Regions from separate parts of the Pandoraea sp. PE-S2R-1 genome, predicted to be linked through region 3. Evidence: predicted binding sites of a transcription regulator. Region 3 holds the regulator's gene; each other region holds the start of a gene.
The links. Region 3 encodes sigma-54, which starts transcription at its own class of promoters, with help from an activator protein. Its sites were predicted from a motif close to TGGCANGNAANCTGCTTT; they were not measured.

Region 1 (9,783 bases), on a different contig from region 3:
GCGACGTTGCCGTCCTGAATGGCGTCGAGAATGGCCGCGTGCTCCTCGTAGGTGGCGGCGATGCGTGGCACTTTCGTGAAGTCGAGTCGGCGGATGATGCGGATGCGCTCGGTGACGTCCTGATGCATGCGCGACATCTCGATGTTGCCCGTCGCCGTGACCAGTCCGGCGTGAAAGGCCTCATCGAGCGAAGCCACCGTTGCCGGGTCGGCCTCGCGCTGCTCCGGCGCGACGCACCAGATGGCGCGCAAGGCCGCCAGCGACGGCACCATCGCACCTTCGATGATGCGGGCGATGGCGGCCGACTCCATCACGATGCGAATCTCGTACAGGTCTTCGAAATACTTGAAGTCGAACGCGCGGACTTGCCACCCGCTCTTGAAATGAACATCGACGTACCCTTCGCGCTGCAACCAGAACAGCGCCTGCCGCACGGGTGTCCGGCTGATTTGCATGCGGGTTGCGACGTCGCCTTCGCTGAAGCGGTCGCCGGGCAGCAGGCGAAAGTCGAAGATGTCGGCTTTGAGCGACGCATAGACCTGTGCCGCAATCGAGTGGGCACTGCTCGCCGGACCTTGCTTCTCCGGCAGAAGGGCATTGTTTTCGTTCATGGCAAAGACAGGTAGTGAAGGGGCAGCTAAGAAAGGGTCAGCTAATCGAGACGAGCGGATCGCCCGCGTGAATCATCATGCCGGGCCGGCAGTGGAACGTGTCGACGATGCCGTCGCGGGGTGCGGCAATATGGAACTCCATTTTCATTGCCTCCAGAATCAGCAGCGGATCGCCCGCGCTCACCCGTTCGCCCGGTTGTGCGACCAGCTTCCACACGCTGCCGCTGATATCGGCTGCGACCACCGAGCCGTCGATACGAATCTCGGCAGCCGGGTCGCCGCGCTCAGTGGCCTTGGGCGCGTGCGCCGATTCATGGTTCCACCGCTGGACCTCGGCATCGAACGCGGTCTTTTGCGCGGCCTTGAAGGTTGCCAGCTCGGGGGAAATGCGTTCGAGAAACGCGTTGTACTCGCCCAGATCGAAGGTCTCGTCTTCGATACGCACGCTTTGACGGCCCTCGCGGAAGTCCTGCCGAAGCTTGTCGAGTTCGGCTTCCGTGACCGGATAGAAGCGCACCTGATCGAAGAACCGCAGCAACCACGGCTTGCCGTCGATGAACACCTCGTTCTTGAGAAACTTGTTCCAGATCGGCAGCGTGCGGCCAATGAGCTGATAGCCGCCCGGCGAATCCATCCCGTAGATGCACATGTACACGCCGCCGATGCCCACGGTGCCCTCGGCGGTGTAAGTGCGCGCCGGGTTGTATTTGGACGTCATCAGGCGATGGCGCGGGTCGACCGGCACGGCACATGGGGCGCCGAGATAGACGTCACCCAGCCCCAGCACCATGTAGCTGGCTTCGAACACGGTGTTACGCACGTCGTCTGGCGTCGCGAGCCCATTGATGCGGCGGATGAACTCGGTATTGCTCGGCAGCCACGGTGCGGTATCGCGCACCGACTGACGGTAGCGGGCAACAGCGTCGAGCGTGGCGGAGTCTTCATAGGCCATCGGCAGGTACACGACGCGGCTGGGTACGCGCATCGTCCGGATGTCGCTCAAGCCGTCATCAGTCGCCGCGACGATACCTACGAGTGCCCGTTGATCGATCACCCGGCTGTCGTAGCGAATTTGCAGCGAGCGTACGCCGGGCGACAGCTCGAGAATGCCGTCATGCGCCTGCTCGCGCAGCGAGGTCATGAGCGCGTGAATACGAAAGCGCAGGTTGAGGTCGAGCACGTTCTCGCCGAATTCCACGAGCACGTGCTTGTCACCGGCTTGCCGGACCACGGTCTTGGGGCGCTCGCCATGGGCGGCCGTCTCATGCAGGATCGGCGACGTGCCGGGTGAGGTGAAGCTTGGGGTCAAAGCGGTCGCAATGCCGTCCGTGTCGAAGCCGTGGTCGAGCAGCGCATCTTGGGCGCGTTCGAGGGCAAGTGCATCGTCAAACGACATCGGACGGAAGCGGATTTTGTCGCCCGGCTTGACTTGGCCTACCTTCCACAACTCGGCTTTTGCGATGGTGACGGGGCAAACGAAGCCGCCGAGACTGGGGCCGTCACGGGTGAGGATCACCGGCATATCGCCCGTGAAGTTGATGCTGCCGACGGCGTATTCGCAATCGTGGATGTTCGACGGATGCAGGCCCGCTTCGCCGCCGTCGGCACGCGCCCACTCGGGTTACGGGCCATTGAGCCGGACGCCCAGCCGGTTCGAGTTGTAGTGCACCTCCCATTCGGCTTCGAAGAACGCAGTAATCGACGCGGGTGTAAAGAAGTCCGGCGCGCCATGAGGGCCGTAGAGCACGCCGATGTCCCACGTCTTGCCGTAGGCCGGCACCAACGCTTGCGGTAACGCGACCGGTGCATGCCGGGGCGCGAGGCCGGCGCTCGCCGGAGCCGTTGGGTCGGCAATCGGCAGGATGTCGGAGGGGCGCAAGGTACGCCCGCCGTGTCCACCGAATTGCCCCAGCGCAAACGTGGCACGACTGCCCAGATAGACCGGCACGTCGAGCCCATTGCGCACGGCGAGATAGGTGCGGCAGCCGCTGAGTGTCTTGCCCATGCGCAGCGTCTGGCCAGACTTGACGGTAATCGGGGCCCAGAACGCGACGGTTTCGCCGTCCAGCGTGGCGTCGGTCGGTGCGCCGGTCAGCGCGATGACGGTGTCTTGCCAGAAGCGCAGCGTCGGGCCGACGACGGTCGCCTCAATGCCAGCGGCCTGCGCCACGTTGCCCACGATGGTGTTGCCCACGCGAAACGCCCAATCGTCCATCGGGCCGGACGGCGGCACGCCGATGTCCCAATAGCCGACGCGTCCCGGATAGTCCTGAACGGTGGTGTAAGTGCCCGGCTCGATGACTTCGATGGCGTTTGGCGCGTAAGCAAACGTGTCGAGCGCGCGCGTCGAGACATTGCCGGTGCCGAAGGTCTCGGAGGCGACCACGGCGCGAAGGTAGTCAAGGTTCGTCGCGATGCCGCCAAGGCGTGTCTGCGACAAGGCCTGTTGCAGGTTGGCGATGGCGGCCGGGCGGTCGTCGCCAAAGGCGATGATCTTGGCGATCATCGGGTCGTAATGTGCCGAGACTTCCGTGCCGGTCGACACCCATGTATCGACGCGAACGCCGGCCGGGAATACGGCCTCCGTCAATACGCCGGGGCTCGGGGCGAAGTGCTTCAGCGGATTCTCGGCGTAGACGCGCACTTCGATGGACGCGCCACGCCCGGTGATGTCCTGCGTCAGCGATGGCGGCTCACCCGCCGCCGTCCGGATCATCCATTCCACCAGATCGATGCCGGTGACTGCCTCGGTAATGGCGTGTTCCACCTGAAGCCGCGTGTTGACTTCGAGGAAGTAGAACTGCGCCTGCGCGGCGTCGTAAATGAACTCCACTGTGCCAGCGGATCGGTAAGCGACCGATTGACCGAGTCGGCGGGCAGCGGCCAGCAATTGTTCTCGTATCTCGGCGGGCAGATTGGGCGCGGGTGTTTCTTCGACGACTTTCTGGTTCCGCCGCTGCAACGAGCAGTCGCGCTCGCCTAGCGTGATGACGTTCCCTTGGCCATCGCCGAAGATTTGCACTTCCACGTGGCGGGCCCGGTCGACGAAGCGCTCCACGAAAACGCCCGCGTTCGCAAAGAACGATTTCCCCAGACGTTGCACCGAGGCGAAGGCCGCCGTCAGTTCCGCTGCGTCGTCGCAGCGAGTGAGCCCGATGCCGCCGCCTCCGGCGGTGCTCTTGAGCATGACCGGGTAGCCGATGGCGTCGGCCGCTGCGTGTGCCGCGTCGATGTCTTCGAGCAGGCCTGAGCCCGGCGTCAGCGGCACGCCCGCTTGTTCTGCCAACGCTCGGGCGGCGTGCTTCAGACCGAACTGCGACATTTGCGCGGGCGTCGGTCCGACGAACGCGATGCCTTGCGCTTCGCACTCGGCGGCAAATTCGGCGTTCTCCGAGAGGAACCCGTAACCGGGAATGATGGCCTGCGCGCCGCTCGACTTTGCCGCAGCAAGGATCAGGTCGGTGCGCAGATAACTCTCTGCCGCCGTGTTGCCGCCGAGCGGGATGGCGATGTCGGCGGCACCAACGTGCAGGCTGTTGCGGTCGGCGTCGGAATAGACGGCCACGCTGCTAATGCCCATGCGCGCCAGCGTGCGGGCAATGCGACACGCGATCTCGCCACGGTTGGCGACCAGAACGGTATGAAACATGGCGGGCTCCGGGGTCAGTGCGCGGTCGCGGTGGCGATGTTGCGCATCGCTTGCAGGTAGTCGGCCCAGCCGCCGAATTCGGTAATGTCTTTCGCCTCGCGGAGCGCAAACGGCTCGCAGATGAAGCCCTTCACGCGTCGCCCGTCGGCGAGTTCCAGCGTGCCGATGCCCAGCGGCGCCGGAATGCCTGTGACAAACGTGCCGAAGGTTTCGGCGGGCACATCCCACAACTCGACGCGAATCGGCGCGCCGCTGTCGGCACGGGCCAGCCCGGGCTTGGGTGGCGACGTGTTGGCGAGTGCGTAAAGCCGGTAGTCCGCGCTGGTCGTCGTGGCTTCGACGAAGCGCGCGTTGCGCGACGTCAGCTCGTGATTGAGCGGCATGCCGCGCAGATGGGCGCCGACGACGGCCACCCGAATGGTTGCTGCACCCTCGGCACGTGCAGGGAGCGACACGTCCTTCGGCAGCGGCAGGCCGGTCGCGCCGCGCGGCAGCTCGGTGCGTTGATGCCACTTGGCAGCGTAGGCGGCGAGCGCACGTTCGCGCCAGGCGTCGGCGATCAGCGTGATGCCGAACGGCAGGCCGTCGCTTCGAATACTGGCGGGCACGGAGATGGCGCTCCAGTCCAGCAGATTGACGAAGTTGGTGTACTTGCCCTGATTGCTGTTCAGGCGCACGGGGTCGTCGAGCAGTTCGGCGATTCGGTAGTGCGTGGGGGCTGTGGGGACGAGCAGGGCGTCGAATTGCGCGAGGAGGGCGTCGGCACGCCGCTTGAGGTCGGCAAGGCGATACACGCCGTCGAACGCATCGGCGGCGGAGAACTGCGTCGCCTTGAAGATGATGTCGCGCACGACCGGATGAATGTCGGCCTCGTTGGACTGTGCGAAGTCCCGCACCGCTGCGTACCGCTCGGCGACCCATGCGCCGTCGTAAAGCAACGCCGCGACCTCGTCGAACAGCGAGAAGTCGATCGGCACACAGGTCGCGCCTTGCGCCTGCATGGCGGCCACTGCGTCGCGGAAGGCTTGTTCTGCCAACGCGTCGCCGAAGAATTCGGGCTGCTGGGGAATGGCAAAACGTGGGGCATCGGGCACGCCCCAAACCAAGGCGGACGATGGCGCTTCACGCGACAGGCCATCGGCGGGATCGAGCGCAGCGGCGACGTCATACACCCGCGTGGCATCGCTGAGCGTCGTCGCAAAAACAGACACGCAGTCGAGCGTGCGGCAGGCGGGCACCACCCCGGTATTGCTGAACGCGCCGCGCGTGGGCTTGAGGCCGACGATGTTGTTCAGCCCTGCCGGCACGCGCCCGGAGCCTGCCGTGTCGGTGCCGAGCGAGAACGGAACCAGGCCGCGTGCGACCACCGAGGCCGAGCCTGAACTGGAGCCGCCGCTGATGTAGTCGGGATCGAACGCGTTGGTGGGAATGCCGTAGGGGGAGCGCACGCCGACGAGTCCGGTGGCGAACTGATCGAGATTGGTCTTGCCGATGACGATGGCGCCGGCGTCGACCAGTCGTGCGATGACCGTCGCGTCGCGATCCGGCGTGTAGGCAAAGGCTGGACAGCCGGCCGTGGTGTCGAAGCCGAACGCGTCAATGTTGTCCTTGGCGGCAAACGGCACGCCGTAGAGCGGCAGTAGGCTGATGTCCCCATCCACAGCGCCTAACCGGTCGGCAAGACGCAAGAGTTGGTCTGCGAGTGCCTTTTCCGACACCACGGAGATCCACGCGGGGTCTGGCGAGCGCAGCGTCTGACGCAATGTAGTGAGTAGGGCTTCCGGGGTTGCCCCGCCGCGATACGCCTCAAGCCACTCGCCGATGGTCCATCCACGCATTTGGTACTCCTTCTTGTGTACAAGTTTGCATTTGTATTAACAAGAAGCGTGCCAAGGCTTGCGGGTAAAGGCTTTGGCGGTTTTGCGGGCGAAGTTGGTGCGCTGTGGCCGCGCAGTTTTTGTTCGTGTTGGTGCGCGCGGGCACCATGGGCACGCGCGCGCACCTCAAGCGAGCCGTAGTGCACCAAAGCCAGACCAACTACCTTGAAAGCGAGTATTGCGTGAGTGACTGCGGTTCCGTAATGTGTGCTCAGGTTCGGTGAATCGCGCGCAGACGGCGGAAAACCAAACCGGACGCAGGGCCGCAACTCGTAGGTCGTGTATGTCAATTCACAGGGAGTGTGAGATGCCAGTACAACAACGCGATGTGGCAAGACAAGTGTTGGGTGCTTTCGCCGCCGGCCTGCTGTTGGCAAGCGTCGGCGCGCAGGCCGAGCCGCTGCAACTGCCGACGGTAAAGGACGCAACGCAAACACGATTGTTGCGGGAAGCCGACGCTCAGTACCAACGTTATGCGGATGCGCAGAACGTGTTCTTCTACGTCGACACCGCCAAGTCAGGCGATTGGCCTTGTCAGGTACCTGCGGCCCAACTGACGTCGTTGACGGGGACCTCTGATTACTCGGCAGGCGACGGCCCGACGGGTTACGGTCATCGCTACACCAACGTGGTCGTTCGCCCGGTGTCGGCCAGTTGCAAAGCCGGCAAGCTGGACGGACAAGTCGAATTGGTCTACGAAGCGGTGCGCGAGTCGTGGGGGCCGAGCTATCGCGGGAGTTCTCAGCAGACCGGGCGCATCGTCGCGGAGATCGCAGACGGCAAGCTGGTGCATCGGCTGGAGTTGCGTAAATCGGTCGAGGGGTCGAAAGACGGCGGCGGGACCGCTATACCGACGACGGCGGTTGCCAGTAGCGCCGAAGCGCCGGTGGGCGATTTCATGAATAGCGCGACGATTCTCGTGACAGGAGACGGTTCGAGAGTCTTCCTGAAGCGGCCCGTGAAGACGGCGCGCGGTCCGCGCCTTGAAAAGGCGTTCTACATCGGCACGACATTGATTGCCGTCGATCATGCCGATGCCAACGGTACGCCCGACGGTCTCTCAGTCAACTACAAAGGCGGTACGGAGACCAAAAGCTGCATGAGCCAAGGCAAGCCCGCCGATATGAAGGTCTGCGGCAAATAGTGGACGTGGCGATGACGACGGGATGAAGCACGAAAGCCAACGTGGGTGGCCACGTTGGCTTTCTCTTTGATGGCGCAGCGCTTATTTGTCTTGCTCGTGGCTCATGGCCGCCGTGGCGAGTGCCGTTGCCACGGCCGGTGCTGCTTCCTTGCGCTCGCTGTACCGGTCCGTCAGGTAGTCGGAGCGGTCACGTACCAGCAATGTGAACTTGATCAGTTCCTCCATGACGTCGACCACCCGGTCGTAATAGGGCGACGGCTTCATGCGGCCATTCGCATCGAACTCCTGATACGCCTTCGCGACCGACGACTGATTCGGAATCGTCACCATGCGCATCCAGCGTCCGAGCACGCGCAGCGCATTGACCGAATTGAACGACTGCGAGCCGCCGCAGACCTGCATCACGGCAAGCGTGCGGCCCTGCGTCGGGCGAATACCGCCCATTTCGAGCGGCAGCCAGTCGATCTGATTCTTGAAGACGGCGCTCAGGGTGCCATGACGTTCCGGACTGCACCACACCTGACCTTCCGACCACTCAGAGAGCTTGCGCAGTTCGACCACCTTCGGATGATCGGCCGACACGCTGTCCGTCATCGGCAACCCGTGCGGATCGAAGATGCGGGTCTCAGCCCCGAAGTGCTGAAGGATGCGCTCGGCTTCCTGTACCAGCAAACGACTGTAGGACGTCTCGCGCAGCGACCCGTAGAGCAAAAGAATGCGCGGCGCATGGGTGCTGACGTCGGCGGGTTCGAGCTTGCGAAGGTCTGGCACATCGAGCGCCGGGTGGTTCACGTTGGGCATATCGAGGTTCATCCGATTCTCCTGCCTTGGGCGTCGATGACGGCTTCACCGTCTTCTTTGGTGAACGCGCCTTGTTGCGGCGACGGCAGGATATCGAGCACGCGCTCGGACGGACGGCAGAGGCGCGTGCCCAAGTCCGTCACGACGAACGGACGATTGATCAGGACCGGATGCGCGAGCATGGCGTCGAGCAACTGATCATCGCTAAGCGACGGGGCAGCAAGACCCAACTCGTCGTAGGGCGTGCCTTTCTCCCGAATGGCTTCGCGCACGGTGAGTCCCGCGTCGCGAATCATGGTTTGCAAGGTATGCCGGTCGGGCGGCGTGTTCAGGTACTCGACGATCGTGGGTTCGATACCCGCGTTGCGAATCATCGCCAGCGTGTTGCGCGACGTGCCGCACGCGGGATTGTGAAAGATGGTGACGGACATGACGTTTCCTTAGTGCTTTGCCTTGCTGCGTAGACTTATTGCACGGACTTATTGCGTTTCGTACCAGCGTTGCGAGCGATTGACGACGGCGACCACGAGGAGCATGACGGGCACTTCGATCAACACGCCGACGACCGTGGCGAGTGCTGCCCCTGACTGAAAACCGAAGAGACTGATCGCCGTGGCAACGGCCAGTTCGAAGAAATTGCTCGCGCCGATCAACGCGGACGGACCGGCGACACAGTGCGCCACGCCCAGCTTGCGGTTGAGCCAGTACGCCAACCCGGAATTGAGCAGCACCTGCACGAGAATCGGGACCGCCAACAGAAGGATGATCAGCGGCTGCCGGACGATGGCGTTGCCCTGAAAGCCAAACAACAGCACGAGTGTGGCGAGCAGTGCCGTGATCGAGTACGGCCCCAAGGCACTGACGACGCGTTGATACGTCGCTTCTCCACGGGCAAGCAGCGCCTTTCGCAGGATCTGAGCGATCACCACGGGGATGACGATGTAGAGGCCGACCGAGGTCATCAAGGTGTCCCACGGGACGGTGATCGACGACAGCCCGAGGAGCAGCGCCACCACCGGGGCGAAGGCGACGATCATGATCGCGTCGTTAAGCGCCACCTGCGACAGCGTGAAGTACGGATCGCCTTTGCAAAGCTGCGCCCACACGAAGACCATGGCGGTGCAGGGCGCGGCGGCGAGCAAGATGAGACCCGCGATGTAACTGTCGATCTGATCGGACGGCAGCCACGCGGCAAACAGATGGCGTATGAAGATCCAGCCCAGAAACGCCATCGAGAACGGTTTGACGAACCAGTTCACAAACAGCGTGACGCCGATGCCCCGCCAATGGCCGGTCACTTGCCCCATCGCGCTGAAGTCGATCTTGATCAGCATCGGGATGATCATCACCCAGATGAGCACGCCCACGGGCAGATTCACCTGTGCGACTTCCATGGCCCCGACCGTACGGAACAGGCCCGGCAGCCATTGCCCCAGTAGAATGCCGGCGACGATACACAGCGCGACCCAAGCCGTCAGATAGCGCTCGAAGAAACCGATGGCATTGGACGCGGCTGCCGAGGCTGGCGATGCGGGTGTTGGCGTGGTGCTCATGATTTCGGCTTCATCGGGACGGTGCACGCCGAATCGGGCAAGCACGGGACGCCGCCGCAGCAATTTTCCGTGAGATAGCCGAGCAGGCCGTTCATGGTCTCGAAGCGCGCCATGTAGATGATGGAGCGGCCGTCTTGGCGGCTCGCGA
Region 2 (9,783 bases), on a different contig from region 3:
GTTTGGACTTGCGCCACCGCGTGCTTATCAGCACGTTGTCGCGCGAGTGAGCATTAGTCCGGCAGGTCGAGAATCAGGACGATCGTCCATGCGTCTTCGCCTTCGTGGTGATACTGGCGCTCCACCACAACGAACGGCTGCTTTTTGTCGCCCTGACCGAGAAACAGCACGTCGCCTTCGGCTGGCATGCATTCGATCGGCGGCAGCGCGATGGGCGTGTCCTTCTTGATGATCCGCTCGGCCTTTTTCGCTGCGCGTTCGGTCCACTCGATATCGAATTCGATTTGACTCACCGGATGATCCTGTCTATGCAAATTGAAACGGCAGCATGGTAGCACGCAGTGCACGTGCCGCTACGAAAAAAGCCCGCTCCCTGGGCGAGGGGCGGGCAGAAAGTCCCATGCGTGCCACGCAATAGCGCAGGACGCACGGCGACAGGAGATGCGCCCGAAGGCATCGTCGGCGCCTGCCCCGGCCAGAGGGGAAGAGGACTGGCCGGATGTGCTTGACGATGCCCCGGAAAGACGCGGGCGCGCGCCTGTCAACGGACCCTACGGCACCGATACCGGGGTGATATCGATGTGACGTAAAGAGGTGACGCAGCGCAAGCCGGAGATGCCGTCCGACTTGCGTGCGTCGTGTTGCGTTGTCGCGATACAGCTGAGGGGGCGACAACGCAACGAGGGCCGGAGGTCGTACGCCTGCGGACTTTCGCAGGCGGCCGACGCATGTGAGTGACGAAGGGGAAGTGCGCATTGCCCTGCGCTAACTGCACCACCCACGCCACGAGTGTAGAGGCCGGGCGACGGGGGAGAAACCGCAATTGAGCAAATGAACCCCTCCGCTTGACGCAACAATGCGGAAGACGTTCTGGTTATCGCGTCGCGATGGCGACCGCTGCGCCAGCCATCACCGTGCCGGTGGCCCGGTTCAGCCGACGCACGGCACGGGCGGAACTGAGCAGGCGGCGCGCACGCGCGGCCAGCAGGATGTAACTGCCGAACACGATCGTGAGCACCGAGAGCGTCACGCCCACGACTTCGAAATAGCCGAGTGCGGTGATGCGTTGCAGGTCGAGCAAGTTGGGCAGCAGCGCGAAATAAAACACGACGACTTTCGGATTGCCCAGCGTGACCGACAAGCCGCCGAGGAACAGCCGCCACGACTTCTCGCGCGGGGCGTTGGTCATCGGCTCGGCCGGCGCCACGGCGGGGGCGTGCCACATCTTCCACGCGAGATAGAGCAGATAGGCAGCGCCCGCGTACTTGATCGCCAGAAACACGCCCGAGAACGTATGGGCCAACGCCGCCACACCAAGCACCGCCAGCGTGAGCCACACGACGTCGCCGATTGCGACACCTGCCGAGAACGCTACGGCACCTTGCATGCCGCGTCCGAGCACGCGCGCCACGATGGCAGCGATGCCGGGGCCGGGCGTTCCCGCGCCCACGAACAGCGCGAGGGCGAAAGTCAGCAGATGGGTCCAGTCCATGGGGGATGTCTCCTTGCGGCGATGCGTCGTTGTTGTGCTTGCGTTGTTCGATCGGTTGTTCGGGTTACGTACCCGCGTAACCCGATGGCTTCATTTGAGCGGGAACGCTCCGAATTGGTGAATCGGTGAATCGGTGAATCAATGATTCGGTGCTTTGATGACTTGGTGCAGTGATCTTACGCGCCGAGCCACGGCAGCCCGCGGAAGCACCAGCCGCTCACATGTTTGCGATGACCTGCGCTGTCCTTGTCCCCTTCAAAGCCTTCGAGGATGTCGAACGATTGCGCGTAACCGGCTTCATAGGCCACTTTTGCGGCCGCCTTCGAGCGCGCGGCGCTGCGGCACAGGAATAGCAGCGGCGTGTCCTTGCTGGCGGCCTGCGACGCCAGTTGCTCCAGAAACTGCTCGTTGGGCACACCGCCGGGGTAGCGCACCCATTCCACATTGACGTATTGGCCGTCGGGCACCTGCGGGCGGCCCACCCAATCGAGCTCCGCGCGCGTGCGCACGTCGATCAGACGCACCGCCGGATCGGCTTGCAGCAGCGCCAGCGCTTCTTCCGGGGTCACGGCGCCAGAGTAGGCAAGTTGGCCGGCGGCGCGGCGTTGGGCGGCTTGTTCGAGAATGGCTTTCGCGCTTGTCATATTGCTGTGATCTCGTTGGTCGAAGGTTGACTCTCATTCTAGCGTGCACTTTACGTCACATACATAGCCGATCGTGCGCGCTTCAGAGGATGACCACGTGTACAGACGGTGCATTCGGATGCACAATTTCGGGTCGGTGCAAATCGGCGAGTGGCACCTAAAAGGTGCATAATTCGCCAATGCACCAACATGGGGTTATTTTGGTGCGGCCTGCACCAAAACGGCACCAAGAGGGAGAATCGCCGCCCGGGAACGGGAATTCTTCCGCCGGCAATCGCTCAATTCATTATTTCCTTAGAAATCAGAGGGAGATAGGGCGAAACCCGGACGGAAACCGCCATGCGGCGAGCGCAGTATCAGTGGCTGGCACGCTTCGTGCTAATCACTGGTGAATCCGAACACGGAGTTCGTTAAGAGGGTGCGGCGACGCTGGTGACTAGCGCCGGCAGCGCCAGTATTGAATCTTTCGGGAGATAGCATGAGCAAATCAGTGGCAGATGTGTTGAACCTGGTGAAGGAAGAAGATGTCAAGTTCGTCGACTTCCGCTTTACCGACACGCGCGGCAAAGAACAACACGTCTCGGTGCCGGTGTCGCACTTCGACGCCGACAAGTTCGAGAGCGGTCACGCTTTCGACGGTTCGTCGATCGCCGGCTGGAAGGGCATCGAAGCCTCGGACATGCTGCTGGTGCCGGACGCCAACACCGCCTACATCGATCCGTTCTATGAAGAAAGCACGCTGGTGCTGACTTGCGACGTGGTTGAGCCGGCTGACGGCAAGGGCTACGACCGCGACCCGCGCTCGATCGCCAAGCGCGCCGAAGCGTACCTGAAGAGCACGGGCCTGGGCGACACCGCCTTCTTCGGTCCGGAGCCGGAATTCTTCATTTTCGACTCGGTCCAGTGGGGCACCGACATGTCGGGCACGTTCGTGCGCATCGGCTCGGAAGAAGCACCGTGGTCGTCGTCGAAGGACTTCGAAGGCGGCAACACCGGCCACCGTCCGGGCACGAAGGGCGGCTACTTCCCGGTCGCACCGGTCGACACGTTCCAAGATATGCGCTCGGAAATGTGCCTGTTGCTCGAACAACTGGGCGTGCCGGTTGAAGTGCACCACCACGAAGTCGCCGGTCAAGGCCAGAACGAAATCGGCACCCGTTTCTCGACGCTGGTGCAACGCGCCGACTGGACGCAAATCCTGAAGTACGTGGTGCAGAACGTTGCCCACAGCTACGGCAAGACGGCCACGTTCATGCCGAAGCCGATCGTTGGCGACAACGGTTCGGGCATGCACATCCACCAGTCGATCTGGAAGGATGGTCAGAACCTGTTCGCCGGTAACGGCTACGGCGGTCTGTCGGAATTCGCGCTGTACTACATCGGCGGCATCATCAAGCACGCCCGTGCCCTGAACGCGATCACGAACCCGTCGACCAACTCGTACAAGCGTCTGGTCCCGCACTTCGAAGCCCCGGTCAAGCTGGCCTACTCGGCCCGTAACCGTTCGGCATCGATCCGCATTCCGTACGTTGCCAACCCGAAGGGCCGCCGCATCGAAGCGCGCTTCCCGGACCCGATGGCCAACCCGTACCTGGCCTTCTCGGCCATGCTGATGGCCGGTCTGGATGGCGTGCAGAACAAGATCCACCCGGGCGAAGCTGCTGACAAGAACCTGTACGACCTGCCGCCGGAAGAGGATGCAAAGATCCCGACCGTGTGCTCGAGCCTCGAACAGGCGCTGGAGTACCTGAACGAAGACCGCGAGTTCCTGACCCGTGGCGGCGTGTTCACGGACGGCATGCTGGATTCGTACATCGCACTCAAGAGCGACGAAGCCCGTCGTATCGCGATGACCACGCACCCGCTCGAGTTCGAGATGTACTACTCGCTGTAATCGAAGCGCTGCGCAGGGAATGCGCCGGCATGACGGAACGCCAGCGGCCGACCGTCATGCTTGCAAGCCAGAGGGGGATGGCCGCGGCCGTCCCCCTTTTTTATCCCTGCGTGCCGTGACCGGCACTGCCAGTCACCAGGTTATCCACCATGAATTTATCGCCTCGATCCTTGATGAAAAGTGTACGAGCCGGTGCCCGGCCGAAGGGCGAGACGCAGGCGGCAATGGTGTCTGCCGATGTGGCAGCCGAGCCGTTGCTTGCGCAGAGTGACGATCCGTCGGCTGTGAAGCTCGCGGCGACCGGCATTTTGCCGGGCCTCGAAGCGTTGCCGACTGTGCTGCTGGTGCTCGAAAAGCACACGCTGCGCGTGGTGTTCGCGAACCCGGCGGCCGAAGCGTTGCTGGCGCTCTCGCGCCGCTCGCTGTCGCAGATGACGTGGAGCGACGTGTTCACCAACGGCGACGTGCTGGCGTCGACCATGGTCGAGCTGATCGCCAATCACTTTCAGACCACGCGCCTCGATTTGGTGCTTGAACGCACCGCGCAGGAGCCTTTGCACACGCACGCGATCGTGGCCGCCCCCGAGGCGGCGCCCGATTTCGTGATCGTCGAGCTGATCGAGAACGAACAGAAGATCAAGAACGAGCGCGAAGAACGCATCATCGATCAGGCGTTGATGAACAAGCAGCTCATCCGCAATCTGGCGCACGAGATCAAGAATCCGCTCGGTGGCATTCGCGGGGCGGCGCAGTTGCTGGAGTTCGAGCTGGATCAGCGTGAATTGCGTGAGTACACGCAGGTCATCATCAAGGAGTCCGACCGGCTGCAAACGCTGGTCGACCGGCTGCTCGAGCCGCATCGCCATCCGTACATCGCCACCGACGTGAACATCCACGAAGTGTGCGAGCGCGTGCGCTCGGTGGTGCTGGCCGAATTCCCGCAGGGGCTGTCGATCGAGCGCGATTACGACGTGAGCCTGCCGGACTTTCGCGGCGACAAGGAGCAGCTGATTCAGGCGCTTCTGAACATTGTGCGCAACGGGGCCGAGGCGTTGCGCGAGCAGATTGCACGTGGCGACGCACGCATCGTTTTACGCACGCGCGTGGCAAGAAAGATCACGATTGCCAAACGTTTGCACAAGCTGGCATTGGAATTGCATGTCATCGACAACGGGCCTGGTATTCCCGCTGACATTCGTGACCGCATCTTCTATCCGCTCGTCTCCGGGCGCGAAGGGGGAAGCGGTCTGGGACTCACACTGGCGCAGTCTTTCGTACAGCGTCACGACGGTCTGATCGAATGCGAAAGCCGGCCCGGACGGACGGATTTCCGAATCCTGCTGCCCCTGGGCTGATGCGGCCCTCACGCCGTCGGCCGTACACCTGCGGCCGGGCATAGACGTTACACGGTGAACAATGAAGCCGATCTGGATAGTAGACGACGACCAATCGATTCGATGGGTGCTTGAGAAGGCGCTGACACGCGCCAACTTGCCGGTGCGCAGCTTTACAGGCCCGCGCGAAGCCAGTGCTGCCCTCGAACACGACTCGCCGCAAGTGCTGGTCTCGGACATCCGCATGGCGGGCGGTTCCGGGCTCGAGCTTTTGCAAATGGCGAAACAACGCCACCCCGGCCTGCCGGTCATCATCATGACGGCGTTCTCGGATCTCGACAGCGCGGTTGCCGCGTTTCAGGGCGGGGCGTTCGAATACCTCGCCAAGCCGTTCGACGTGGATCGTGCGGTCGAACTGATTCTGCGGGCCGTGGAAGAAAGCCTGCGCGAAGCGACCGACGACGAGCGCATCACCGAAGAGCCCGAGATTCTTGGGCAGGCGAGCGCGATGCAGGACGTGTTCCGCGCCATCGGCCGCTTGTCGCATTCGAGCGCGACGGTGCTCATCACGGGCGAATCGGGCTCGGGCAAGGAACTCGTTGCCCGCGCGTTGCACCGGCATTCGCCACGCGCTGCGGGGCCATTCATCGCGCTCAATACGGCAGCGATTCCGAAAGATCTTCTGGAATCCGAGCTGTTCGGTCACGAGCGTGGCGCGTTCACCGGCGCACAAGCCACCCGGCGCGGGCGCTTCGAACAGGCCGAGAACGGCACGCTGTTTCTCGACGAAATCGGCGACATGCCGCTCGATCTGCAAACGCGCCTGCTGCGTGTGCTCTCGGACGGCAACTATTACCGCGTGGGCGGGCACAGCCCGATCAAGGCCAACGTGCGCGTGATCGCGGCGACTCACCAGAATCTGGAAGATCGTGTGCGGCAGGGCCTGTTCCGCGAGGATCTGTACCACCGCCTCAACGTCATTCGCTTGCGTCTGCCGTCACTGCGTGAGCGCAACGAAGACATTCCGCTGCTGGTGCGTCACTTCCTGCAAAAGAGTGCGCGCGATCTCGGCGTCGAGACCAAGCGCATCAGCGAGGGCGCGCTCAATCACCTGACGCGCTTCCCGTTCCCGGGCAACGTGCGCCAGTTGGAGAACCTGAGCAACTGGCTCACGGTGATGGCGCCGGCACAGACCGTCGAAATCAAGGATCTGCCGCCGGAATTCCAGACGTTGGCACCAACATCCATCACGGGCTCGGGTGCGCCCGCGCCGGCCTATGCGGCAGCGGTGGCGGCGCCTGCAAACGCTGCGGTCAGCACGCCGGTCGGTGGCGTGGCGGGTGCAGCGGGTGCGGGCTACGCAGGCGCAAACGGCATGTCCGGTGGTGCGGGTGCCGCTGTCGCGCAGAACGGCGCGAATGGTGCGCCTGCAACGGGCGACGCGACCGGAGCGGATAGCTGGGAACCGATTCTGCGTCGCGAGGTAGCGAGGTTGCTGCGCTCGGCGTCGCCGGATGTCATGGACCAGTTGACGCGCCGCTTCGAGACCGCTCTGATCAACGAGGCGCTCGACTTCACGCGAGGTCGGAAGGTCGAGGCGGCAAGCCGTCTGGGCATCGGCCGCAACACCATTACCCGGAAAATTCAGGAGTTGGGGCTGGAAACCTGAAGGTAATCGCGGTAGGCTCCCCTGTTTCACCGATCTGATCCGAGACAAGGGAGTCGTACCATGACGAGACGTATCCTGCTGACAGGCGCCACCGGACAAGTGGGCTGGGAATTGGCGCGTTGCCTGCAAGGCATGGGCGATGTCTACGCACCTGCGCGTAGCGAGATGGACCTGCTCGACACTGACAGTGTCGTGCGTACTATTCGCGACTTCGCCCCCGACATGATCGTCAATCCGGCCGCCTATACGGCCGTCGATCGGGCCGAAACGGAAGAGGCGGCGGCGTATCAGGTCAATGCCGTGGTGCCCGGCGTCATGGCCGAGCAGGCCAAGCGCCTCGGCGCACTCGTCGTTCACTATTCCACCGACTACGTTTTCGATGGCACGTCCAGCGTGCCGTATCGCGAAGAAGAACCCACCAATCCGCAGAACGCCTATGGCCGCACCAAGCTGGCTGGCGAAGCCGCCATTGCGGCGAGCGGTGCGAATCACCTCGTACTGCGGACGAGCTGGGTGTATGGCAACCGTGGGGCCAACTTTCTGCTGACCGTGCAACGGCTGGCGCGCGAACGCGATGAACTGCGTATCGTGGCCGATCAGCACGGTGCCCCGACCTGGTGTCGCACGATTGCAGAACTGACGGCACAGACGCTGGCGCAAGGGACCAACGAGCAGGGCTTCGATGCCGACTTCTGGCGTGAGCGCAGCGGCGTCTATCACCTGACGGCGGCGGGCCAGACAACGTGGCACGGTTTCACCGAGGCCATTCTCGATCTGAGCGCTGCGGAAAAGCGTCCGAATGTTGTGCCGATTCCCACTTCTGCGTATCCGCTGCCGGCCAAGCGCCCGGCGTATTCGGTACTCGACAATGACAAGCTCGCCCGCACGTTTGGCGTACGCGCGCCCGATTGGCGCGACGCGCTGACACTCTGCCTCGGCTGATGCTGAAGCGCGGGTAGCGCGCCCGACGTCGATGGTACGGGCAGCACCGGACAGCCCTGCGTAATACCGGGCGGCACAACGGGTTTCGACTCGGTGCCGCCCGATTTTTTTGTGGCGTTCGCGGCGGCAGTTCGCGTTTCTTGTGGATGGTGTCGGACGCCGTCACGCGAAGGACGCCCCTCACGTGTCGGTGTACTAATTCGGAATTTACCCAACGCGCTGGTCCGGTTTCCTTCGGCACCATGGTCGCTTTTTGTTCGCGTCACGCATGAGCGTGCGCGACGAGGAGCCACACATGGTCCTGTTCTCAAACGCATCCGCCCCCACACAGCGTTACCCGAGTGTCCGCCCGTCCGAGCGCATGTCGGCAGAGGACGCGCTGTCCTATCACGATCTTGAGCAACTTAGTGCGGCACCGCCCGAGGCGCTGCGTAGGTTGATTCTGTGTGCCGGGAAAGACGAACGTCGCGCGATCGGGCAGCAAGTGGCGTGGCTGGTGCATGTCCTTGAACAAGATGCCGGGACGTTGACGCGGCACGCTGTCTCGGATCGCTCGGATCGACACACCGAACCCGGCTCGACGTGCGGGGCATCGTCGAGTGCACTGCCCTTTGACGAGCGGGCGCTGACGCGGGCATGGCGCTTGCGGTTCGCGCATCTTGCACCGGACGGTAACGTTGCCGGGGCGCTGCGTGCACTGGTCCAGTGGTGTCGCGAGGCTCAGGTTCAGACGCCGCCATCGGTGACTCACGCCACCGCAGCGGCGGCGGCAACCCGGCCAACGCAGTGGCACTGGGTGGCCTTGGCAGACACCGACGGATTCGACGTGTCGCATTGCCGTCACTCGCCGGTGCGCGAGTGGCCGGCCGGGGTGCTGGGCGTTGCGCTGACGCTGACCGACCTGCGCAATGCCGACTTGCCCGACCTCTCGGTGCCGATGGCCGACTTGCGTGGCGTGCAGGCCTCCGGGGCCCGGCTGAGTCACGGCTGCTTCGACGGCGTGCAGTGGGGCGGTGCATCGCTCAACGGGGCAAAGCTCGACGGCACGCGCAATGTAGGGGCCGATTTCGAGGGCGCCGATTTGCGCAATGCCACCTTCCGGGCAGCAGACCTGAGCAGCGGGCGGTTGTCGAAAGTCCGCGCGCAAGGCGCCGATTTCCGCTTCGCGGCGATGGCGGGGGCGGACTTCAGCGATGCCGATTGCGATGCGGTGGTGTTTGCACACAACCGTCTCGACGATGCGTCATTGCAGCGCACCCGGCTGCGGCGCGCGAGTTTCTTCGACTGCGGTGCCACCGGCATGCGCTTGACAGGCGCGAGCGCAGCGAAGTCTCAATGGGGCGAAGTGACGATGGCGGGAGGCTGCGTGGCGGGGGCAGATTTGCGTCGCGCAGTGTTCCGGCACTGCGAACTCACCGGCTTGAATGCGCGGGAAGCGAAACTCGATGGCGTGTCGTTCTTCGCTTGTGATTTGCGAGAGGCGCATTTCGGCGGGGCACGTCTGAACGATCTTCGCATCGGCCCCGGTTGTCAGTTGGGCGGCACGCAGTGGCAAGGGGCGCAGATACGGCTCGACGCTGACTGGTTGCGTGCGCGCTCGACAAGCGAGCTGGGTGAGGTCGTGCAATCGTGGATGACGCTGCCATTCGACCAGCCGGCCTTGCGCGCCGATGTCTTCGGGCAGGTACTGCGTGCGCTGGCCGGCCGCTCGGGCGCGATACCGTCGTGGCTCGGCGAGGCTTCACCGTCATTACCTGCGTTGGCGCGCCTGCGCATCGATGTACAACAAAGTGAATGGTTGGGGCGGC
Region 3 (9,783 bases):
TTCGATGACGGTGGCGCCCAGACGCTCGAGCAGCTTCTTGCCCGCGAGCATGGTGCCGCCCGTGGCGACCAGATCGTCGATGAGCAACACGCGATCGCCGGGGCCGCACGCGTCGGCGTGGATTTCGACGGTCGCACTGCCGTATTCCAGTTCGTACTCTTCAGCCACGGTCTGGTATGGCAGCTTGCCCTTCTTGCGGATGGGGATGAAACCGATGTTCAGCTCGTACGCGAGGATCGAGCCGAGGATGAAGCCGCGCGCGTCGAGACCGGCGATGTAGTCGGGACGATGGTCCATGTAGCGATGCACGAACACGTCGATCAACACCCGCAGTGTGCGCGGGTTCTTGAGCAGCGGCGTGATGTCGCGGAACTGCACACCAGGCGCGGGCCAGTCCGGTACGGTGCGAATCTGGCTCTTGATGTAGGCGGCAGGGGACTCGTCGATCTGCACGGGGATCCTTCTCTTTCTGGATACTGATGGAAATTCACTCGGGCGGACGCCCGAAAGTCCACATTATGCCAAAACGACGGGTCTCGCTTGATGACGTGTCCGGGTGTTGCGCAGCCGTCGACGGCGCTCCGGTGCGTTTTACCCCTCTGGTAGCTTGTGCTTAGCCTCGTCCCACCAGCCGCGCCTCGGCGGCGGCCAGTTTCTCGGGCAGGCCACGCAGCACGACGATGTCTTCGGCCATCAGCCGTGTTTCGGCCACGGGCTCCACGCCCCGGATGCCGTGTCGGCGGATGGCCGTGACCGTCACGCCCAGTTTGTCGAGGCGCAACTCGCCCAGCGTGCGCCCCACCGCGTCGGCGTTGAGCGTGAGCGGCACCGATTGCAATCGCACCTGTTCGCGCTCGCCACCTTCGTCGTCATCGTCCAGCCCGTGGAAATAGCCGCGCAGCAAGCTGTAGCGCTCGTTACGGGCCTGTGCCACACGGCGCAGCACGCGGCGCATCGGCACGCCCATCAGTACGAGCGCGTGTGAGGCCAGCATCAGGCTGCCTTCGACGATCTCGGGCACCACTTCGGTCGCCCCGGCCGCAATCAGGTCATCGATATGGGTGTCGTCGACGGTACGCACGACCACCGGCAGGGTCGGTTCGAGCGCCTGCACCTGTGCCAGCACCTTGAGCGCCGCCGGCGTGCTGTCGTACGTCACCACAATCCCCGCCGCGCGATGAATACCCGCCGCGACGAGCGCCTCACGGCGCGCGGCATCGCCGAAGACGACGGTTTCGCCTGAACTGGCCGCCTCCATGACCCGGTCGGGATCAAGGTCGAGCGCGACGTAGCCGATGCCTTCCTGTTCGAGCATACGGGCCAGATTCTGGCCGCAACGGCCATAGCCGCAGATGATCACGTGGCCCGACGTCTTGATGCTCTGCGTCGCGATGCGCGTCATTTGCAGCGACTGCATCATCCATTCGTTGGCGACGAAGCGCAGGGCGATGCGGTCGGCATTGATGATCAGGAATGGCGCGCACAGCATCGACAGCAGCATGCCCGCGAGCACCGCCTGCGAGAGCGACGGGTCGAGCAGATTCCGGTCGATCACGAGATTGAGCAACACAAAACCGAATTCGCCCGCCTGCGCGAGGCCGAGGCCGGTACGAATGGCGGTGCCCGGCGTACTGCCGAAAATACGGGCGAGGCCGGCAATCAGCGTGAATTTGACGAGCAGCGGGCCGACGAAGAAGAGCAGCACCAGCAGCGGCTGCTTCACGACGATGACCGGATCGAGCAGCATGCCTGTGGTGATGAAGAACAACCCCAGCAGCACGTCGCGGAACGGCTTGATGTCGTCTTCCACCTGATGCCGGAACGGCGTCTCGGCGATCAGCATGCCGGCGATGAACGCGCCCAGCGCCATCGACAGGCCGAGATGCTCGGTGATGTACGCAAGGCCGAGCGTGAGCAGCAGCAGGTTGAGCATGAACAGCTCTTGCGAGCGGCGCGCGGCAACGATATGGAACCAGCGGCCCACCAGCTTCTGTCCGACCCACAGCAGCAGCGCGAGCGCGCCCGTGATCTTGAGCGCCGCCAGCGACAGGGCCAGCACCAGCGCTTTCGAATTGCCGCCCAATGCCGAAATCACGATGAGCAGCGGGACGACGGCCAGATCCTGAAACAGCAGCACGCCCATGATGTTGCGCCCGTGCTCGGTCTCGAGTTCGAGCCGTTCGGCGAGCATCTTGGTGACGATGGCCGTCGACGACATGGCCAGCGCGCCGCCCAGCGCCACCGACGCCTGCCACGAGAACGACCAGAACAGGTTGACGAGCGCGCCGATGCCCACCGAGACGAGCAACGTTCCCAATACTTGAGAAACCCCCAGCCCCAGCACCACCCGCCGCATGCTTTTTAGCTTGGGGAGTGAGAATTCGATGCCGATGGAGAACATCAGGAAAACCACGCCGAACTCGGCGAGGTACTGCACCCGCTGCGAATCGGACGCCAGCCCGAGCGCGTGCGGGCCAATGACGATGCCCACGCTCAGGTAGCCGAGCATCGGCGGGAGGTGCAGCATGCGGAACAGCACCACCCCGACGCAGGCGGCAAACAACAGAACGAGAGTGAGTTCGAGCGGCGAAGCCATCAGCGGAGGTGGGTTTCCTGATTGGGCGCAACACTTGTCACGCAAGTGTCATGCCAGATTGAGTCCCGATGACGGAATCGGATCACGTCGGCGGCAAGATGGGGCATGCCCCCGGGCGTCGTGCGCCTAAGCCTGGCGCGGCTGTCCTTCGGCGCCGCGACCATTTTGATATACTCCGCGCATGATAGCGAAAATCAATCCAGGCCGGGCACTCGAGGTCGCCCGGGAGGTGTTGCGCACCGAAGCGGACGCCATCGAACGCGTCGCCGCACACCTCGACGACAGCTTCTTTGAAGCGGTCTCGCTGCTGCTCGCCTGCCGCGGCCGGGTGGTCGTGACCGGCATGGGCAAGTCAGGGCATATCGGCCGCAAGTTGGCGGCCACTTTCGCCAGCACCGGCACGCCCGCGTTCTTTGTTCACCCGGCGGAAGCCAGCCACGGTGACTTGGGCATGATCACCGCAGACGACGTCGTCGTCGCCCTCTCCAATTCAGGCGAGACCGGTGAACTGGTCAGCGTGCTGCCGATGGTCAAGCGCCTCGGCGCGAAGCTCATCGCCATGACCGGCAACCCGAATTCAAGCCTTGGCCGCCTGTCGGACGTGCATCTCGATGCCCACGTCGAAAAGGAAGCCTGCCCGCTCAACCTCGCCCCCACGGCCAGCACGACTGCTGCACTCGCCCTCGGCGACGCGCTTGCCGTCGCACTGCTCGACGCGCGTGGCTTCGGCGCGGAAGACTTCGCCCGCTCGCATCCCGGCGGCGCACTTGGCCGTCGCCTGCTGACCTTCGTGCGCGATGTGATGCGCAGCGGCGAACGGATTCCCCGCGTGCGTACCGACGCCAGCTTGTCGGACGCGCTGCTCGAGATGACCGCCAAGGGCCTCGGCATGACCGCCATAGTCGACGCCAACGACCACGTGGTCGGCATCTTCACTGACGGTGACCTGCGCCGCTTGTTCAAACGTACGCTCGACTTCAGCGCGCTGACGCTGGCCGACGTGATGACCGCCGGCCCGCGCACTATCGGCCCGGATCAACTCGCCGCCGAAGCCGCCGAATTGATGGAGCGTTTCGGCATCATGCAATTGCTCGTGACCGAGAACGACCGCCTGGTAGGCGCGCTGAACGTCCACGACCTGTTCGCCGCCAAGGTCGTGTGAGTCTGCGCCCCATGAATCAACCTCGTACTACCGCCCCCACCACCTCGACTGCCGCCACGTCAGTACCTCATTTCGATCGGGAAGACGCCACGGCGCGCGCGGCCAAACTGCGCGTGATGGTCTTCGACGTCGACGGGGTGCTCACCGACGGTGGCCTGCGTTACGGGCCGGCGGGTGAAACCTTCAAGACGTTCGACTCGCTCGACGGTCACGGTCTGAAGCTGCTGGCCGAGGCAGGTATCGTCACCGCGATCATTACCGGCCGCAAGTCCGACATCGTGGCGAAACGTGCCGCCGATCTCGGCGTGGCCCATGTGTATCAGGGCGTACACGACAAGCGCGTGGCATTCGAAGACCTCTGCAACAAACTGTCGGTGAGTGCGCAAGCCTGCGGCCATATCGGTGACGATTGGCCCGATCTGCCGGTGCTTACCCGCGTGGGCTTTGCCGCGTGTCCGGCCAACGCGCACGCCGAAGTGCAATCGCGCTGCCACTGGATTGCCAGTGCGCGCGGCGGCAACGGCGCAGCACGCGAGCTGTGCGACTTCATTCTGCACGCGCAGGGACGTTACGACGCCCTGCTCGCCGCAGCCCTCGCCTGACGCGCCCGGAGCCGAAGAATTCATGGCCGCACAACGCGTCTCGCCCGCTTCACTGATCGCCATCACGGTGCTCGCCGGTCTCGCCGCGGGAACCTATTGGCTCGTGCAGCGCACGTTGCCGTCCGACGCCGATCGCTCGCCGTACGTCAAGAAACACATCCCCGATTACTACGCCGACAACATGGTGATCTCCATGCTGTCGCCGACCGGCCTCACGCAGTATCGCGTCAACGCCGTGCACATGACGCACTACGAGGACGACGCCACGACCGCCATGACGCTCCCGGCCGTGCGCGCCTTCACGCCCGATTCGCCGGAAGTGACGGCCACCAGCAAGCGCGGCACGCTCAACGCCGATATGTCGGTGGTGGATCTGTACGACGATGCCGTCGTGGTCCGCCAGGCGGGGCCGCGCGACCCTGAAATGCGCGCGCTGTCCGAGCACTTTCAGGTGCTCGTGAACGAAGACATCGTGCGCACGGAACTGCCGGTGGTGTTGTATCGCGGCCAGTCCGTGATGTACGGCGACGGCATGATTTTCAATAACATCTCCCGGGCCGTACAATTGCTCGGCAATGTGCATGGCACAATCCAGCCGGCCGAGCTCGGCAACAAGCCGCCGGCCCAGCCCGCCGCAACAACGGGCGCTCCGGCAGCCACTGCCCCGAGCGCGCCACCCAAGACAACACAGGGCCCCAAGACCCCATGACCGATCGCCCTTACCTGCGACCCGCTTCGTATCAACCGCTTGACGGCATCCGCCGCTCGTTGCGCGCTCTGGCCGCCGCCTTCGCGGTGCTCGGCGCGCTGGCGTCGCCGCTCGCCCATGCCGAGCATGCCGACCGCGACAAGCCGCTCAACATCGAAGCGGATCACATGAGCTATGACGACCTCAAGCAGGTCAACATCTTCACCGGCAACGTGACGATGACCAAGGGGACCATTCTCCTCAAGGCCGATCGCGTCGAAGTGACTCAGGATCCGGAGGGCTATCAGTACGCCACCGCCTATTACAAGCCGGGCGGTCCGCTCGCGTACATGCGTCAGAAACGCGACGGTCTGGACGAGTACATCGACGGCTGGGGCCAGACGATCTACTACAACGGCAAGACCGAAGTCGCCACGTTGACCACGCAGGCCACGCTCAAGCGTCTGGCCGGCGGTACGAAGGTGCTCGACGAGATTCACGGCAGCGTGATCACGTACGATACGTACAACGAGGTGTACACCGCCAATAGCGGCGCCGATCAGGTCAATTCGAACAATCCGAATGGCCGCGTGCGTGCGACGCTCGCGCCTCGCAATGCCACGGGCGCTAACCAAGCGCAGCCCGGCGGCGCGAGCAAGCCTGCCGCCGCAGCGCCCAAGGGCGATCTGCCGGCACTGGCTCCTTCCAAACGCCTAGAGAATCCGCGTGAGTAATCCCGACCAAAGCAACGCTTCCAGCATCAATCAGGGCGCCGGCATGGTCGGCAAGCCCAGCGCGCTCGTCGTGCGCTCGCTCAAGAAACAATACGGTGCCCGCACCGTCGTCAAGGACGTCTCGCTCGACGTGAAAAGCGGCGAAGTCGTGGGGCTGCTCGGGCCCAATGGCGCCGGCAAGACCACGTCGTTCTACATGATCGTGGGGCTGGTGCCGGCCGACGACGGCGAGATTCAGCTGGATGGCAACCTGATCAGCGAACTGCCGATTCACGAACGCGCGCGCATGGGTGTTTCGTATCTGCCGCAGGAAGCGTCGGTGTTCCGCAAGCTCACGGTCGAAGACAATATTCGCGCCGTGCTCGAATTGCAGGTCGATGCGCAGGGCAAACCGCTCAAGCGCGATGAAATCGAGCGCCGCATCGAGTCGTTGCTCGACGAGTTGCAAGTGGCGCATCTGCGCGAGAACCCGGCCATGTCGCTCTCGGGCGGCGAGCGCCGTCGCGTGGAAATTGCCCGCGCACTGGCCACCCAGCCGCGCTTCATCCTGCTTGATGAACCGTTCGCGGGTGTGGATCCGATCGCGGTGCTGGAAATTCAGCGCATCGTGCGCTTCCTGAAAGACCGAGGTATCGGTGTCCTGATTACCGACCACAACGTGCGCGAAACGCTCGGTATCTGCGATCACGCGTACATCATCAGCGAAGGCTCGGTGCTCGCCGCCGGCACGCCTGACCAGATCGTTGCCGACGAAAGCGTCCGGCGCGTTTATCTGGGCGAAAATTTCCGGATGTAAAGCTAATTTTTCGCATGTAAACCCTGCCTCCGATAGCGAGGCAGGCCGGTTTCGCTGACGTGACAAAGCCTCTACAATGAAGGCGAGAAACGTTATGAAACCGACCCTCCAACTCCGCACCTCGCAGCACCTGACCCTCACCCCCCAGTTGCAACAATCGATCCGGTTGCTGCAACTGTCGACGCTCGAACTTCAACAAGAAGTCGAGCATGCCCTCACCCAGAACCCGATGCTCGAGCGCGAAGACGATTGGCTCGCCGGGTCCGTGCGCGTCGGCACCGACGGCTCGCTTCGCAATGAACGCACGACATCGGTCAGCAGCACGAACGACGCGCCGTCCGAGGGTAACGGTCACGACGAGGCACGCGAGCTCGATGGCGAAGCGCGTTTCGACGATAACGGCCAGGACAGCGGCAGTGACTGGAGCCTGAACGACTTCGCCCGCACGGGCAATGCCACCGACGACGACGACAACAACTCGCGCCCGCAACTGCACGTCGATCATCCGAATCTGCGTGAACACCTGCTGGCCCAGTTGCGCGTGACCAAGGCCGCGCCGCGCGATCGCGCGCTGGTGGAGTTTTTAATCGAGTCGCTCGACGAAGACGGTTATCTGGGCACGACGCTCGATGAAATTCAGGCGGAAGTGGCCGAAGAACTGTCGCTCGAGGCCGAAGAGATCAATGCCGCGCTGGCGCTGCTGCAAAGCTTCGACCCGGCCGGCGTCGGTGCACGCACCCCGTCCGAGTGCCTGCGGCTGCAATTGCAGCGGCTGCCTGCGAGCCCGGTGCGCACGATTTCGCTGCGTATCGTCTCCGATCACCTGGAACTGCTCGCCGCACGTGACTACACGCGGCTGCGTCGCGTGCTTGGCGTGGGCGAAGACAGCCTGCGCGCCGCGCATCAACTCATTCGCTCGCTCGACCCGTTTCCGGGGGCCGCGTACGGCACGCCGCAGGCCGACTACGTCATTCCCGACGTCCTCGTGCGCCGGCAGGGCAGCGGCTGGACGGCGGAGCTCAATCCCGAAGTGATGCCGCGTCTGCGCATCAACGAAATGTATGCACGAATTCTGCGAAATAATCGCAACGATCCGGGCACCGGGAACCTCCAACAGCAATTGCAGGAAGCGCGCTGGCTGATCAAGAACATTCAGCAGCGTTTCGACACGATCCTGCGGGTCGCGCAGGCCATTGTCGAGCGTCAAAAGAACTTCTTTTCCCACGGCGAAATCGGTATGCGCCCCTTGGTTTTGCGCGAGATTGCTGATACGCTGGGTTTACACGAATCCACGATTTCGCGGGTGACAACCAGTAAGTACATGCTCACTCCATTCGGAACTTTCGAGCTCAAGTACTTCTTTGGTTCGCACGTCGCGACGGAAGCCGGAGGGGCCGCGTCATCCACGGCCATCCGTGCCCTCATCAAGCAACTGATAGGAGCCGAAGACCCGCAGAGCCCCCTTTCCGACAGCCGTATCGCGGAACTGCTGGCAGAGCAGGGTTTCGTGGTGGCGCGACGCACTGTCGCGAAATACCGCGAAGCCATGCGAATTCCCGCAGTCAACTTGCGCAAATCTTTGTAGGACAGTCCTGGTGAGCCGTGTTGGCCTGCTGGGGCATAACGCCGCAGTGCGACATTGCGTCACATGAATGGCTCGCACTCCCGCTAGCCCGTCATTTGTGACGTGGCCTGCACTTCGGCATTTCAGCAAGGAGAGCAGCTATGAATCTGAAGATCAGTGGACACCATCTCGAACTCACGCCTTCGCTGCGCGAATTTGTGACTAACAAGCTTGACCGCGTGTTGCGCCATTTCGATCAAGTGATGGGCGCCGAGGTGATCCTCTCTGTCGACAAGACCAAGGAGAAAACCGGACGCCAGGTAGCCAGCATTACGGTGTTTCTCAAGGGTAAGGAGATTTTCGTCGAGAAGTGTGACGAAGATATGTACGCCGCCATCGACAAGCTGATCGATATGCTCGACCGCAAGGTAATCCAGTTCAAGGACAAGGTTCAGGACCACGGTCGCGAGGCCATCAAGCATCAGCAGCCGCCCGAGCAGGAACCGCTGCAATGAGTGCTGACTGGCGTGGTAGTCGCGTCGACTGACACTGACGAAAGCCCGCGCGGAACCTCGCGCCTGCAATTGCGTCTGTCATAGTCTGGCATCACCCACCGCGGGGCCGTTGAACGGCCCCTTTTATATGGCTTGGCGCATTTCTGGGGAATGGCGCGGGGGTCAGCGGCAGGTGGTCTATAATGCGAGGTCAATCGGGGGTTGGAGGGCGACTACGCGTTCGCCCGCATTACAAGATGAACCGTTTAGTCAAACTCTTACCTGCGTCCAACATCCTGCTTGGACTCTCCGTCACCAGCAAGAAGCGCGTCTTCGAGCAAGCCGGGCTCCTATTCGAGAGCAATGCCGGGCTCACTCGCGCTGTCATCACCGACAATCTCTTCGCGCGCGAGCGACTCGGCTCGACCGGACTCGGTGAAGGCGTGGCGATTCCGCATGGTCGAATCAAGGGCCTGAAGCATCCAATGGCGGCGTTCGTGCGCCTGGAAGCGCCGATCCCCTTCGAAGCCCCTGACGGCCAGCCGGTGTCCCTGCTGTTTTTCCTTCTGGTGCCCGAACAAGCCACCCAGCAACATCTCGAAATCCTGTCCGAAATCGCACAATTGCTTTCGGACCGATCGATGCGCGAGACGTTGTCGAATGCACCAAGCGCCGAAGACATTCATACGGCACTCGCGAACTGGCAGCCCTGAGCCCACACGCCAGACAAGCCCCGTAGCGTAGACCCCACACCCCCAACCGAACGAGGCGACGCGGTGGAACTGACCGGCATCAACGCGCAAAGCATTTTCGACGACAACGCCGCCACGCTGCGGCTGTCGTGGCTGACCGGCCATGAGGGGTGGGAGCGCGGCTTCACGCCGGAGAGCGTGGCCACCGCCACATCGAGCGCCGACCTTGTCGGTCACTTGAACCTCATCCACCCGAACCGTATTCAGGTGCTCGGCGAAGCCGAACTGCGCTACTACCAGCGCCTGACGGAAGAAAACCGCAAGCGTCATATGGGCGAGGTGATTGCGCTGGAGCCGCCGTTCCTCGTGGTCGCCGACGGCCTCGAAGCCCCGCCCGACCTCGTATTGCGCTGCACACGCTCGTCCACCCCGCTGTTCACCACCCCGCTCTCGAC

Region 1: the regulator sigma-54 is predicted to act here: its motif matches at 6,135-6,152, upstream of atzF (allophanate hydrolase).
Region 2: the regulator sigma-54 is predicted to act here: its motif matches at 2,501-2,518, upstream of glnA (type I glutamate--ammonia ligase).

Annotation. Positions count from the first base shown of each region.
Region 1 is NZ_NGUR01000013.1:24,449-34,231, reverse strand. It holds gene CDV44_RS16150 (GntR family transcriptional regulator) at 1-611, opposite strand, end outside; partial or broken gene uca (urea carboxylase) at 649-4,260, opposite strand; gene atzF (allophanate hydrolase) at 4,275-6,098, opposite strand; gene CDV44_RS16135 (hypothetical protein) at 6,445-7,281, shown strand; gene arsH (arsenical resistance protein ArsH) at 7,363-8,094, opposite strand; gene arsC (arsenate reductase (glutaredoxin)) at 8,091-8,513, opposite strand; gene arsB (ACR3 family arsenite efflux transporter) at 8,562-9,635, opposite strand; gene CDV44_RS16115 (helix-turn-helix transcriptional regulator) at 9,632-9,783, opposite strand, start outside.
Region 2 is NZ_NGUR01000012.1:183,245-193,027, reverse strand. It holds gene CDV44_RS15990 (hypothetical protein) at 54-293, opposite strand; gene CDV44_RS15985 (LysE family translocator) at 875-1,492, opposite strand; gene CDV44_RS15980 (rhodanese-like domain-containing protein) at 1,669-2,136, opposite strand; gene glnA (type I glutamate--ammonia ligase) at 2,615-4,030, shown strand; gene glnL (nitrogen regulation protein NR(II)) at 4,255-5,385, shown strand; gene ntrC (nitrogen regulation protein NR(I)) at 5,447-7,033, shown strand; gene rfbD (dTDP-4-dehydrorhamnose reductase) at 7,094-7,975, shown strand; gene CDV44_RS15955 (pentapeptide repeat-containing protein) at 8,271-9,783, shown strand, end outside.
Region 3 is NZ_NGUR01000015.1:517,505-527,287, forward strand. It holds gene CDV44_RS19725 (adenine phosphoribosyltransferase) at 1-453, opposite strand, end outside; gene CDV44_RS19730 (monovalent cation:proton antiporter family protein) at 614-2,596, opposite strand; gene CDV44_RS19735 (KpsF/GutQ family sugar-phosphate isomerase) at 2,778-3,758, shown strand; gene CDV44_RS19740 (HAD family hydrolase) at 3,875-4,360, shown strand; gene lptC (LPS export ABC transporter periplasmic protein LptC) at 4,383-5,069, shown strand; gene lptA (lipopolysaccharide transport periplasmic protein LptA) at 5,066-5,782, shown strand; gene lptB (LPS export ABC transporter ATP-binding protein) at 5,826-6,578, shown strand; gene CDV44_RS19760 (RNA polymerase factor sigma-54) at 6,673-8,163, shown strand; gene hpf (ribosome hibernation-promoting factor, HPF/YfiA family) at 8,304-8,657, shown strand; gene ptsN (PTS IIA-like nitrogen regulatory protein PtsN) at 8,894-9,349, shown strand; gene hprK (HPr(Ser) kinase/phosphatase) at 9,413-9,783, shown strand, end outside.